Regions from separate parts of the Mesorhizobium sp. LCM 4576 genome, predicted to be linked through region 2. Evidence: predicted binding sites of a transcription regulator. Region 2 holds the regulator's gene; each other region holds the start of a gene.
The links. The regulator LexA, encoded in region 2, represses DNA repair genes until DNA is damaged. The targets are predictions, from matches to a motif close to TGTTCNNNNTGTGTTCNG.

Region 1 (2,404 bases), on a different contig from region 2:
GATGACGCCCGCGCAGTGGAAGGAAGTCATCGACACCAACCTTTCCGGCGTCTTCAACATGACGCATCCTTTGTGGAGCGGCATGCGCGACCGCAAGTTCGGCCGCATCATCACCATCTCCTCGATCAACGGCCAGAAGGGCCAGGCCGGCCAGGTCAACTATTCGGCCGCCAAGGCCGGCGATATCGGGTTCTCCAAGGCGCTCGCGCAAGAAGGGGCACGGGCCGGCATCACCGTCAATGTCATCTGTCCGGGCTATATCGCCACCGACATGGTCAAGGCGATCGACGAGAAGGTGCTCAACGAGCGCATCATCCCGCAAATCCCGGTCGGTCGTCTCGGCGAACCGGAAGAGATCGCGCGCTGCGTCATCTTTCTCGCTTCCGACGAAGCCGGTTTCATCACCGGCTCGACCATCACCGCCAATGGCGGCCAGTACTTCTCCTGACATCATTTGTCGCCAAGGCGGCTCCGGCACCGGAGCCGCCTTTTTCGCCAGCGGCATAGCCGGCGTGACACCTTGCCTCAATCCGGCACGCAAAAGTTAACGGCCGCGACCGCACTCTGTGCATAAACCCTAAGACAAGCTGTGAATCCTCGGTGGGTAAGCTGTGGACAACACCATATCTAGGGGTGAACAAACCAGGAAACTTTGCCCTTCTCTGATTCGTCGCCGATTCGTTCTGGCTTTGGCCGAAAGATTAACGGCGGACGGCCCAAACATCGCTGAAATCGTTAAAATCAATTAAGAAAGCTCAACAATTTCATAACCTTGACGACGCACCCCGAGTCGATCGCGATCGTTCACCGGCAAAGGTTAACGACAGCCCGGCTCCAACGGAGGCTAGGCATGAATCGGGCCAATTTCCCGATTCAGCATGTGGTGCGACTCGTCGTCAAAAAATCCACATATAGCCGTGAACAAAACCTGAATCAGGGTGAGTCAGCGATTCGTCGCTGATTCGTTCCAGACTCGTTCCAGCCGTTAACAGCAGCCGGTTTTGACCGGTGCTCGCATTCCCGCCTGCTCCCGGAAGAACATTCCGCTTTCGCTCGGCGTCCTAAATCCCTATGTGTCGGCTGTCACACGCGGCGGCGCCGCGCTTCCGACCAAAAGCATGATCCCGAAAAGCGGGAACCGGTTTTCGGAGAAAGATCATGCTTGAACAATCAAAGCGGCAGAAACACTTATTTCCGAGCCGATGAATATCCAGCCGAAACACTCCCAGCCGCTGATCCTTTCGGGCCGCGACGTGACGGCCGTGCTGGGGCCTACCAACACCGGCAAGACCCATCTCGCCATCGAACGCATGGTCGCGCATGAGACCGGCATCATCGGCCTGCCRCTGAGGCTGCTCGCCCGCGAGGTCTATGCCCGCGTCTGCGAGAAGGTCGGCGCCCACAAGGTGGCGCTGATCACCGGCGAGGAGAAGATCGTGCCGGYGAGCGCGAAATATTCGGTCTGCACCGTCGAGGCGATGCCGCGCGAGACCGACGCCGCCTTCGTCGCCATCGACGAGGTGCARCTCGCCGGCGATCTCGAGCGCGGCCATATCTTCACCGACCGCATCCTGCATCTGCGCGGCCGCCAGGAGACGCTGCTTCTGGGCGCGGCCACCATGCACGGCATCCTGCAGCGCCTGTTGAAGGGTGTGTCGGTGGTGACGCGGCCGCGACTTTCGCATCTCGCCTATGCCGGCTCGAAGAAGCTCACCCGGCTGCCGCGACGCACCGCAATCGTCGCCTTCTCGGCCGACGAGGTCTATRCCATCGCCGAGCTGATCCGCCGCCAGCAAGGGGGTGCGGCCGTCGTGCTCGGCGCGCTCTCGCCGCGCACCCGCAACGCCCAGGTAGAGATCTTCCAGTCCGGCGACGTCGACTATCTCGTCGCCACCGACGCCATCGGCATGGGGCTGAACCTCGACCTCGAGCATGTCGCCTTCGCCCAGAACCGCAAGTTCGACGGCTACCAATACCGCAACCTGACCGCCGCCGAGCTCGGCCAGATCGCCGGCCGCGCCGGCCGGCATCTGCGCGACGGCACGTTCGGCGTCACCGGCCAGGTCGATCCGTTCGACGAGGATCTGGTCGCCAAGATCGAGGCGCACGACTTCGACCCGGTGAAGGTGCTGCAATGGCGCACCGCCGATTTCGACTTTTCCAGCCTCGATGCGTTGAAGCGCTCGATCGAGGCCAATTCGCCTGTCGAGGGCCTGACCCGCGCGCTGCCGGCCGTGGACGCGCAGGCACTGGAGCATCTGTCGAAGGACGGCGACATCCGCGCTCTGGCCACCGGCAAGGAGCGCGTCGCGCTGCTGTGGGAAGCCTGCGCGCTTCCCGACTACCGCAAGATCGCGCCGGCCCAGCATGCCGACCTCATCGCCTCCATCTACATGGACCTTGC
Region 2 (4,234 bases):
GCTTGCCGGCCCTGCGCAAGGATTTCCTGTTCGATCCCTACCAGGTCTACGAAGCGCGCGCCTGGGGCGCCGACGCGATCCTGATCATCATGGCGAGCGTCGACGACACGCTGGCCAGGGACCTCGAAGCGACCGCCTTCGAGCTCGGCATGGACGCTCTGATCGAGGTGCATGACGAGGCTGAAATGGAGCGTGCGCTAAAATTGTCGTCGCGGCTGATCGGCATCAACAACCGCAATCTGCGGACCTTCGAGACCAGCCTTGAGACTTCCGAACGGTTGGCGCCGATGGTGCCGGCGAACCGGCTGCTGGTCGGCGAAAGCGGCATCTTCACGCATCAGGATTGCCGCCGGCTGGAGAAGAGCAAGATCGGCACCTTCCTGGTCGGCGAGAGCCTGATGCGACAGGCCGATGTGGCCGCGGCAACCGAGCTTCTGCTGACGGGCAAGGCAGCGGCCGAGGCCGTCTGATATGGCCCTCACCCATCTCGGCGCCAAGGGCGAAGCCAACATGGTCGATGTCGGCGACAAGGCCGAGACGACGCGCACGGCGATCGCCGAAGGCGTTGTCTCCATGCAACCTGAAACGCTGGAGATGATTCTTGCTGGCGACGCCAAGAAAGGCGACGTGCTGGGCACAGCGCGTATCGCCGGCATCATGGCCGCGAAGAAGACGCATGAGCTGATCCCGCTTTGCCATCCGCTGCTTCTCACCAAAGTGGCCGTCGAGATCGAGCCGGACCGCACGCTGCCCGGCCTCAGGGTCACCGCGCTCGCCCGTGTCACCGGCAAGACCGGCGTGGAGATGGAGGCGCTGACCGCCGCCTCGGTCGCTTGCCTCACCATTTACGACATGGCCAAGGCGGCGGACCGCGGCATGGTGATTTCCGGTATCCGGCTGGTCGAGAAGACCGGCGGCAAGTCGGGCGATTACAAGGTGGATGCCTGATGGCTTTGGTTCCGGTCGCCGAAGCGCTCGAACGCCTGCTCGATGGCGCAGCACCTTTGCCGGGCGAAAGCATTCCGCTGGCGGATGCAGCCGCGCGGGTCCTGGCGGAACCGGTCGTGGCGCTGCGCACGCAGCCGCCCTTCAACGCCTCCGCCATGGACGGCTACGCCGCGCGCGCCGCCGACGTCGCTTCGGCGCCGGCGCAACTCGAAGTCATAGGCACGGCGCCTGCCGGCCGCGGCTTTTCCGGGACCGTCGGCGAAGGCCAGGCCGTGCGCATCTTCACCGGCGCGCCGCTGCCTGAAGGCGCCGACACCATCGTCATTCAGGAAAACGTCCGCGATCGCGGCAATGGCAGGATCGAGGTCACGGAACCGACCGCGAAAGCACGCAACGTACGCCGCCGCGGGCTCGACTTCGGTGAGGGCGACGTGCTGCTCGAAAAGGGCCGCGTGCTCGATGCGGCAGCCCTTTCGCTGGCCGCCTCGGCCAACCATCCCGCCCTGAATGTCGTACGCCGGCCGCTGGTCGCAATCATCGCCACCGGCGATGAACTGCTGCCCCCGGGCAGCGCGCTCGGCCCCGATCAGATCATTTCGTCGAATGCATATGGCGTCGCCGCCGCCGCCCAGTCGGTCGGCGCACGTGCGCTCGATCTCGGCATCGCCGCCGACCGCAAGGAGGCGATCGCCGCGTTGGTCAGGAAAGCGGTCGAGGCGAATGCCGATGTCATCGTCACGCTCGGCGGCGCCTCCGTCGGCGACCACGACCTGATCCATGACGTGCTGACCGGCGAAGGCATGCAGCTCGACTTCTGGAAGATCGCCATGCGCCCCGGCAAACCTCTGATGTTCGGCCGGCTTGGCAATGTCCGCTGCATCGGCCTGCCCGGCAACCCGGTGGCCAGCATCGTCTGCTCGCAGCTTTTCCTGAAGCCTCTGCTTGCCCGGCTCGGCGGCCGCGACCACAGGCAGGACGTGCGGGTGGCCCGGCTGGGCGCCGCGATGCAGGCCAACGACCTCAGGCAGGACTATGTGCGCGCCGTCGTGCGCGAGGACGCCGGCACGCTGATTGCGACTCCCTTCAGCATCCAGGACTCCTCGATGCTCAGAATGCTCGCCGACGCCAACGGCCTGATCGTGCGCGAGCCTTTCGCGCCGGCAGCCGAAACCGGCGCCGAATGCAGCGTTCTGATGTTACGCTAAACAAAACGTCAACAAATTCACTAAACTTTAAACGGTTGCGGAACACAACTGGAACAGATAGTGTTTGTTCTGGGTTTGTTTTTCTGATTCTGGTTTCAGAACCCGTGGGGGCCGCCATGCTGACGCGCAAACAACATGAACTTCTGATGTTCATCCACGAAAGGCTGAAGGAAAGCGGGATTCCGCCGTCTTTCGACGAGATGAAGGAAGCGCTCGACCTCGCCTCCAAGTCCGGCATCCACCGGCTGATCACGGCGCTGGAGGAACGCGGCTTCATTCGCCGGCTACCGAACCGGGCGCGAGCGCTGGAAGTGTTGCGGCTGCCCGACTCGATCGCCCCCGGCCTCAATGCAGCGAAGAAGTTTTCGCCGAGCGTCATCCAGGGAAGCCTGGGTCAGAACAATCTCAACCGTCAGATCAAGCCGGCTGCGCCATCGCGCGCCCCGACGCCAAGCAATGACGACGATGCCGGGTCCGCCGTATCCATTCCGGTGATGGGCCGCATCGCCGCCGGCGTGCCGATCGACGCCATCCAGCACCAGACGCATTCGATCACAGTGCCGCCGGACATGATCGCCGGCGGCGAGCATTACGCGCTGGAGGTCAAGGGCGACTCGATGATAGAAGCCGGCATCTTCGACGGCGACACCGTCATCATCCGCAACGCCAACACGGCAAGCCCGGGCGAGATCGTGGTCGCGCTGGTCGATGACGAGGAAGCGACGCTCAAGCGCTTCCGCCGCAAGGGCGCCTCGATCGCGTTGGAGGCCGCCAACCCGGCCTACGAGACCCGCATCTTCGGGCCGGACCGGGTCAAGGTGCAGGGCAAGCTTGTTGGGTTGATCCGCCGCTACTGATCCGGTTGCGAAGGTTTCGCATCCGCCCGCTCAGGCTTTTGATAAGGCGGCAGTCCTCTCGCCTCGCGAGTATATTTCCGCTGCTCGTGCCAGGGCCGATATGGCTCTTCCACAGCATAGCGGACGGCCGGCCGCGCGGTTGCCGATTGCGGATCGAAGAAGACGGCGGCGCTGCCGTCGCGCGCCAGCTGCCGCTTGGTGACGACAAGCACGCGCGGATCGTAGCAAGGATTGTAGGCGGTGGCGTCGTTGATGACGATGAGATCAGCGAAGCCGCAGGCAGGCCGGGCACTGTCGCGGTTTTCAGCGAGTGCGACGATGGCGCCGGATGGATGCCGGCCGATGCAGAGATCACCCGTACAGTAGAACGGCGAGCCGGGCGGCAGGTCGACGGGATCGGCGATGTCCAGCGCATCTTTGGCAAACGTCTCCGGCGGCACGATTGTCTCGGCTTTCAGCGCCCGTTTCCAGTTGTCGGTGGTGAACTCGTTGGAACGTTCGCGATTGACGGCAAGCTCGCCGCCGCCGATCGGCATCGCCACCAGATGCGCGTCCTCGGAAATGAGTACATCCGGCGTGCGGACATGCGGAATGGCCAGCAGCGCGGCGAGCGCAAAGGGAACGGCGGCAAGCCTCAGCCAGGTGGTGGCCATCGTCGCGATCACCAGCGCGACCGTCGCCAGCAGCACCGACTGGATCGAGATCAGCCCGACGGCGTCGACCGGTGAGCGCTCGGAGATCCACGACGAAATGGCGATCATCGCCGTCAGCCCCTTGCCCATGACAAAGAGGAACGGACCGTCGAAGCCGAAGGGCATGGCCAGTGCGCTCAGCACGGCGAACGGCATGACGATCAGCGAGACGATCGGCATGACCGCCAGGTTGGCGAGCAGGCTGAGCGGCGACACGCGCTGGAAATGCCAGATCGCAAACAGTAATGTCGCGCTGCCCGCGATGAGCGACGTCACGGCGGCGCCACCCACACCGACCGCCAGTTTTCGCGACAGGAACCCGAGCAACGAACGTTTTGCCGGCGGCGCGGTCGTTTTGCCGGCGCGATAGTCGGCAAAGCCGGCATAGGCGCCGACCAGGGCGGCGGTGGCGGCGAAGGACATCTGGAAGCTCGGGCCGACCACTTCGTGCGGCGAGACGAGGATCACCGCGATTGCCGAGATCGCCAGGTTGCGCATGGTGAGCGCCGCGCGGTCGAAGAGCACGGCGGCG
Region 3 (2,317 bases), on a different contig from region 2:
CCGATGCGCAACTGGCCGGGGGTGGGCAGCGGGCCCGCGACATCTGGGCAAGGGCGGGCGTTCTGGTCAACGAACTGGCTCGTCCGGCCCTGTTCCTTAACCTGCCGGTGCGCGAGGCCGAAAGCGACCGCTGGCTTCCGGGAGAGCCGGCCTATGCATCGCTGCGGTCGTTGTTGCGCTTGCCGCCTCTATGGAATGTGGCGGATCGCAAGATCCATGTCTGCGAAAATCCAAACCTGCTCGCTATCGCGGCCGATAGCCTGGGCGCCGGCTGCGCGCCCCTGGTCTGCACCGACGGCATGCCAGCGGCCGCGCAACGAAGTCTCCTGTCCCAGCTGGCGCACGCCGGGGCGAGACTCTGCTATCATGGCGATTTCGACTGGCCGGGATTGCGCATCGGCAACTTCGTCATGCGCGACCACGGCGCCGAGCCGTGGCGCTTTGGCGCCATCGACTACCTCGCCGCAGTGCGGACGCAATCTGACATGACCCACCCACTTGGAGGGAAAGCGGTCGAGGCATGCTGGGATGGGGCGCTGACGGCCGCAATGGAAGGCCATCGCGTGGCGATCGCGGAAGAGGCCGTGGCCGACTCCTTATTGGAGGATCTCGATATTGCAAGATCTCGATGATCGATAGGGTAGCCAGCGCATGCTCGCCGCGAGCGTGGGCGAGTACGACATACTTCAGCTGTCGAGAATGGAGCTGCGGAGCGAAAGGGCGGTGATGCTYTCCTGGAGAAGGCTGCGAGGATGAACGCGCCACACTTGGYACGTCGATTGGCGCTGCGAAACGCTCTTGACCAGGACTCGTCCTCGTCMGGCTCGCCGTAGCCAGGAGGTATTGGATGTGAAATCGGTCTTTATTCGGCTGCTCTTGTACGAGAGCCGTTGTAAACGTTGCGCGTTCAAGCTAGCTATGACCTTAGCTTTCGAACAAAGCATGAACAACTGCAGTTGATGGCGCCGCAAAAGGGGCCACCTTGAGGATCAGACGTTACACTCTTGAACCTGATTGAGATTTGGCCGAGGCTTTGTGAGCAGGAGAGAGAGGCGACAATGCATCTAGCGCGCAAAGAAAATTTCGGCCCGGCGGTCTCGCCAATTTCGCCGCGTCTCGAACTAGGTGCTTACGAGGCCCTCTGGCTTCGAAAGGGTGCAACCTTTAAGACGATAGCGGACAAGTTCGCTGGTGATCCGTCGGCGCTGCCTTCTGACTTTGTCAGCGTGGCCGAGGCGAACGATTGCGCTCGCCTGGTGTTTGCCGAGACGGTGAAGAAAGGTGTGGCTCCTTTTGGCGTGCGTATCCATCACGCTGGCGACTATCCGCAAAAGCTGCGTGACGCCAAATATCCCATCGAACTGCTTTATTTTCAAGGAATATGGGAGCTGACGGAAACGCGCTGCATTGCCATTGTCGGTGCTCGAGACGCCACCGATGAAGGAAAACAGCGCGCCAAGCAATTGGCGCGTGACCTGACGGCTCGCAAGCGCCCGGATGGGAAGGACGAWTTCACTATTGTCTCTGGCCTGGCTGCTGGTATCGACCGTGTCGCTCACGAGGCCGCCATCGCCAACGGAGGGCGCACTATTGCCGTGATCGGAACGCCGCTCGGCACCTACTATCCGAAAGAGAACCGCGATATGCAGGATCGTATCGCAAAGGAATTCTTGTTGATTTCGCAAATCCCATTCCTGCGATATGCGGCTCAAGCCGTCCCACAGAATCGGCTTTTCTTCCCGGAGCGCAACGTAACCATGAGCGCGCTGACCGAGGCGACGATTATTGTCGAGGCGAGCGATACATCAGGTACGCTTACGCAGGCACGCGCGGCCTTGTATCAAAAACGCAAGCTATTCATTCTTGACTCCTGCTTCCGGAAGGACCTGAGGTGGCCRCACGCCTACGAAGCGCAGGGTGCGGTCCGGGTGCGTTCAATGGAGGACATCTGGAGCCATCTTGACTAAGGTCCTCTTTCGCCAAATCGATGACAGCAATCGCGCCGATCATTCGAGACTGACGGCCGAAGACAACTGCCTTTTTCTATATGAGTTTACAGCCTTCGAGCACACCAACGGCCTTGGCTTCCGCTTTAGCGACACCAACCAACTGATCCACAATCTTAAGAAGAAGCCGTCCGAGCGCCTCACGAAGGGCGGCTGGAAATACAAAGGTATCGCCATCCAGAAATGCGCGATCGCCCTACGCCAGGCGATTAACCCGGCCTGGTTGGCAACTGGAACTATCGTGCCCGTCCCCTCGTCAAAGGCGCGAAGTCATGCGGACTATGACGACCGCCTGACGCAGATCGCCAACT
Region 4 (4,125 bases), on a different contig from region 2:
AACGCTCCGACATGGTGGTGGGCACCAGGCGCGGCGTGACCGACGATGCCGGCCGCAACGGCCACGCCTTCGGCAACCGCGTCTTCAACCGCCTCTACAAGGGCCTGTTCGGGACCGACTTCACCGATATCTTCTCCGGCTACCGGGTGTTTTCGCGCCGCTTCGTCAAGAGTTTCCCAGCCGTTTCCGGCGGCTTCGAGATCGAGACCGAGATGTCGGTGCATGCCTCGCAGCTGAAACTGCCGGTGAGCGAGATGGCGCTCGATTACGGCCGCCGCCCGGAGGGCTCGTCGTCGAAACTGTCGACCTTCCGCGACGGCGCCAGGATCCTGTGGATGTTCGCCATGCTGGTGAAGGAGACGCAGCCGCTGCGCTTCTTCGGCACCTTTGCGCTGTTCTTCCTGGCCGCCAGCATCGGCCTGATGATCCCGGTGCTGGTCGAATTCGCCGAGACGGGGCTCGTGCCGCGCATGCCGACCTGGGTGCTGTCGATCGGCATGCTGCTTCTGGCCATGCTCTCGATGATGACCGGCTTCATCCTCGATTCGGTGTCGCGCGGCCGGGCCGAGCAGAAGCGCATCTTCTATTTGTCGATTTCCTCCGGCCGTGCCGAGCGCCAGGCAGCCGGGCAGGCCTTGCCGAAGAGCGAGCCGGGCAAGGCCCCACGGGCGGCTTAGAGCATGATCCCGAAAAGTGGGAACCGGTTTTCGGAGAAGATCATGCTCCAACAACGAGTTAGATCGTGAGGGCGATCCAAGGAAAACGCCATCACGATCTAGTGGGCCGCCTCTTCCGCTTCGCCGTCGCCGGCGGCATCGGTTTCGCCGCCGACGCGGCGGCGCTCTGGCTGCTGCTTGCCACCACGCCGCTCGGCCCGCTCTTGGCGCGCGTGCTGTCGATCGGCTTCGCGCTCTGCGTCACCTGGCAGATCAACCGCCACCTGACCTTCGCGCCGTCGAGCCGGGGCCTCGCGGAGGAAGGCGCCCGCTATGGCGGCGTCGGCATCGCCACCAGCATCGTCAATTACCTGGTCTATTGCGCCATCCTGCTCGCGCTGCCGGCGCTGCCGCCGCTGGCGGCGCTCGCCATCGCCTCGATCGTCGCGATGACGCTGTCCTTCCTGGGCTATTCCAGGCTGGTCTTCGACCGCTGAGACCGTTTGGAAATTCTACTCTGGCGGCCATCTGATGGCGTTTTCTGCGCTTCCGGTGCTCACGGACCAAAAGTCCGCTGCGCTCCGGTTCTCGAAACCACCACCATATGACTCGCCAGAGCGAATTTCGAAGCAGTCTCTGAGCGTCTGCACCAAGCGAGCACGATTGGCAGACGCCGCCAATTTCCTTATATCGGCGGCTGAGTTCGCCGGAGACCCGAGATGCCGCTGAAAATCGCTGTCCAGATGGACCATGTCTCCACCGTGTCGATCGCCGGCGACACGAGCTTCGCGCTGTCGCTGGAGGCCCAGCGGCGCGGCCACAAGCTCTTCCATTACACGCCCGACCGGCTGTCGATGCGGGACGGCAAGGTGTTCGCGCGCATCGAGGAGATGCAGGTGCGCGACGAGAAGGGCAACCACTATTCGCTCGGCGAGAAAGTGCGCACCGACCYTTCCGAGATGGACGTGGTGCTGCTGYGGYAGGACCCGCCCTTCGACATGAACTACATCACCACCACGCACATATTGGAGCGCATCCATCCCAAGACGCTGGTGGTCAACGATCCGGCCTGGGTGCGCAACAGTCCGGAAAAGATCTTCGTCACCGAGTTCCCGGACCTAATGCCGGAGACGCTGATCACCAAGGACCCTCAGGAGGTGGCCGCCTTCCGCAAGGAATTCGGCGACATCATCGTCAAGCCGCTCTACGGCAATGGCGGCGCCGGCATCTTCCATCTGCACGAGGCCGACCGCAACCTCGCCTCGCTGCTCGAGATGTTCGGCCAGCTGTTCCGCGAGCCCTATATCGTGCAGCGCTACCTCAAGGACGTGCGCAAGGGCGACAAGCGCATCATCCTGATCGACGGCGAGCCGGTGGGCGCCATCAACCGCGTGCCGGCCGAGCACGATTCCCGCTCCAACATGCATGTCGGCGGCCGCGCCGAGAAGACCGAGCTGACGGAGCGCGAGCGCGAGATCTGCGCCCGCATCGGACCGGCGCTGAAGGAACGCGGTTTCATCCTCGTCGGCATCGACGTGATCGGCGACTACATGACCGAGATCAACGTCACCTCGCCGACCGGCGTGCGCGAAGTGCAGCGCTTCGGCGGCGCGGATATCGCGGCCCTGTTCTGGGATTGCGTGGAAGGGAAGCGGGGGTAATTCTCGCCACGACGCCCGTTGCATGAGCGGGAACGATGTTCCCGTAATGTTCTTGCCTCGGCCRCAAAACTGTGGTTGTCTGGCGTGAGGTCTTGCGCGGGCTGATGGCAGCGTCGCGGGGAACTGCATCCGGGGGCGCGGGAAACATGGTGGCGCGGGTTCGCACGGTGGCTTTCCAGGGCATCGAGGCCTTGCCGGTCGATGTCCAKGTGATGGTCGGGCCGGGCAAGGTCGGCATGCAGATCGTCGGCCTGCCGGACAAGGCGGTGGCCGAAAGCCGCGAGCGCGTGCAGGCAGCGCTCCATGCATCCGGCCTGTCGATGCCGTCGAAGAAGGTGACGGTGAACCTCGCGCCGGCCGATCTCCCCAAGGAAGGCAGCCATTACGACCTGCCGATCGCGCTCGGCCTGATGGCGGCGCTTGGCGCCATTCCGGGCGACATGCTGGCCGGCTATGTGGTGCTTGGCGAATTGTCGCTCGACGGCACGATCGCGGGCGTGGCCGGCGCGCTGCCGGCGGCCATCGGCGCCAATGCGGAGAACAAGGGCCTGATCTGCCCCTTCGCCTGCGGGCCGGAGGCGGCCTGGGCCGGCAAGGATTTCGACATCCTTGCGCCGCGCAGCCTGATCGCCATCGCCAACCATTTTCGCGGCACGCAGGTGCTGTCGCGGCCCGAGGCCGGCATCCAGCTGGCGGCGCGCGATCTTCCCGACCTCGCCGACATCAAGGGCCAGGAAAGCGCCAAGCGGGCGCTGGAGGTGGCGGCCGCCGGCGGGCACAATCTCCTGATGGTCGGGCCGCCCGGCGCCGGCAAGTCGATGCTGGCGCAGCGGCTGCCCTCGATCCTGCCGCCGCTGGCGCCCAAGGAGCTGCTCGAAGTCTCGATGATCGCGTCCGTCGCCGGCGAGCTCGGCGAAGGCAAGCTCACCGACCGGCGGCCGTTCCGCGCCCCGCATCACTCCGCTTCGATGGCGGCGATGGTCGGCGGCGGCCTGCGCGCGCGTCCAGGCGAAGCCTCGCTCGCCCATCACGGCGTGCTGTTCCTCGACGAATTGCCGGAATTTTCACCGCAGACGCTGGACGCGTTGCGCCAGCCGCTGGAGACGGGCGACTGCATGATCGCGCGCGCCAACCACCGCGTCACCTATCCGGCGCGCATCCAACTGGTGGCCGCGATGAATCCGTGCCGCTGCGGCATGTCGGGCGAGCCCGGCTATCGCTGCCTGCGCGGCGACCGTTGCCGCACCGAGTACCAGGCGCGCATTTCCGGTCCGATGCTCGACCGCATCGACCTTCGGATCGAGGTGCCGGCGGTCTCGGCAAGCGACCTGATCCGGCCGGACAAGGCCGAGACGAGCGCCGCGGTGGCGCAGCGCGTGGCGCGTGCGCGCACCATCCAGCGCGAACGGCTGGAACGGCTGGGGGCTGCCGCCACCACCAACGCGCATTGCCCGCCTTCGATCATCGAGGAGGTCGCCAAGCCCGATGCCGCCGGCCTGACGCTGCTCAAGGACGCCAGCGAAAAGCTCGGCTTCTCGGCGCGGGCCTATCACCGCGTCTTGAAGGTGGCGCGCACGCTGGCCGACCTCGACGCCAGCGAAACCGTCGGCCGCATCCATCTCGCCGAGGCGATTTCCTATCGCATGAGCGCGGAGCGGATGGCGCAGGCGGCTTGATCGCGCAATCACCCAGGCGCTGTCAGAGTGACGAGCCTCACGCTCCCGTCAGCGCACCATGGACGAGCGCGCGCAGCTCCTTGCGCACCGGAATAGCGCTCGAAGGCAGCAGTTGCGTGAAGAGAATGACCA

Region 1: a site for LexA is predicted at 964-981, ahead of LCM4576_RS29845 (helicase-related protein). Genes of this name have one in related genera too.
Region 3: a site for LexA is predicted at 932-949, ahead of LCM4576_RS22640 (DNA-processing protein DprA). Genes of this name have one in related genera too.
Region 4: a site for LexA is predicted at 2,354-2,371, ahead of LCM4576_RS08920 (YifB family Mg chelatase-like AAA ATPase). Genes of this name have one in related genera too.

The regions. Positions count from the first base shown of each region.
Region 1 is NZ_MDDT01000061.1:5,683-8,086, forward strand. Features, by position in the region: gene phbB (acetoacetyl-CoA reductase) at 1-448, shown strand, start outside; gene LCM4576_RS29845 (helicase-related protein) at 1,203-2,404, shown strand, end outside.
Region 2 is NZ_MDDT01000004.1:160,304-164,537, reverse strand. Features, by position in the region: gene trpC (indole-3-glycerol phosphate synthase TrpC) at 1-470, shown strand, start outside; gene moaC (cyclic pyranopterin monophosphate synthase MoaC) at 472-948, shown strand; gene glp (gephyrin-like molybdotransferase Glp) at 948-2,153, shown strand; gene lexA (transcriptional repressor LexA) at 2,270-3,010, shown strand; gene LCM4576_RS00985 (ComEC/Rec2 family competence protein) at 3,004-4,234, opposite strand, start outside.
Region 3 is NZ_MDDT01000041.1:50,520-52,836, forward strand. Features, by position in the region: gene LCM4576_RS22635 (TIGR02679 family protein) at 1-632, shown strand, start outside; gene LCM4576_RS22640 (DNA-processing protein DprA) at 1,059-1,967, shown strand; gene LCM4576_RS22645 (hypothetical protein) at 1,960-2,317, shown strand, end outside.
Region 4 is NZ_MDDT01000017.1:15,395-19,519, forward strand. Features, by position in the region: gene LCM4576_RS08905 (glycosyltransferase) at 1-677, shown strand, start outside; gene LCM4576_RS08910 (GtrA family protein) at 743-1,153, shown strand; gene gshB (glutathione synthase) at 1,376-2,317, shown strand; gene LCM4576_RS08920 (YifB family Mg chelatase-like AAA ATPase) at 2,464-3,993, shown strand; gene LCM4576_RS08925 (serine hydrolase) at 4,031-4,125, opposite strand, start outside.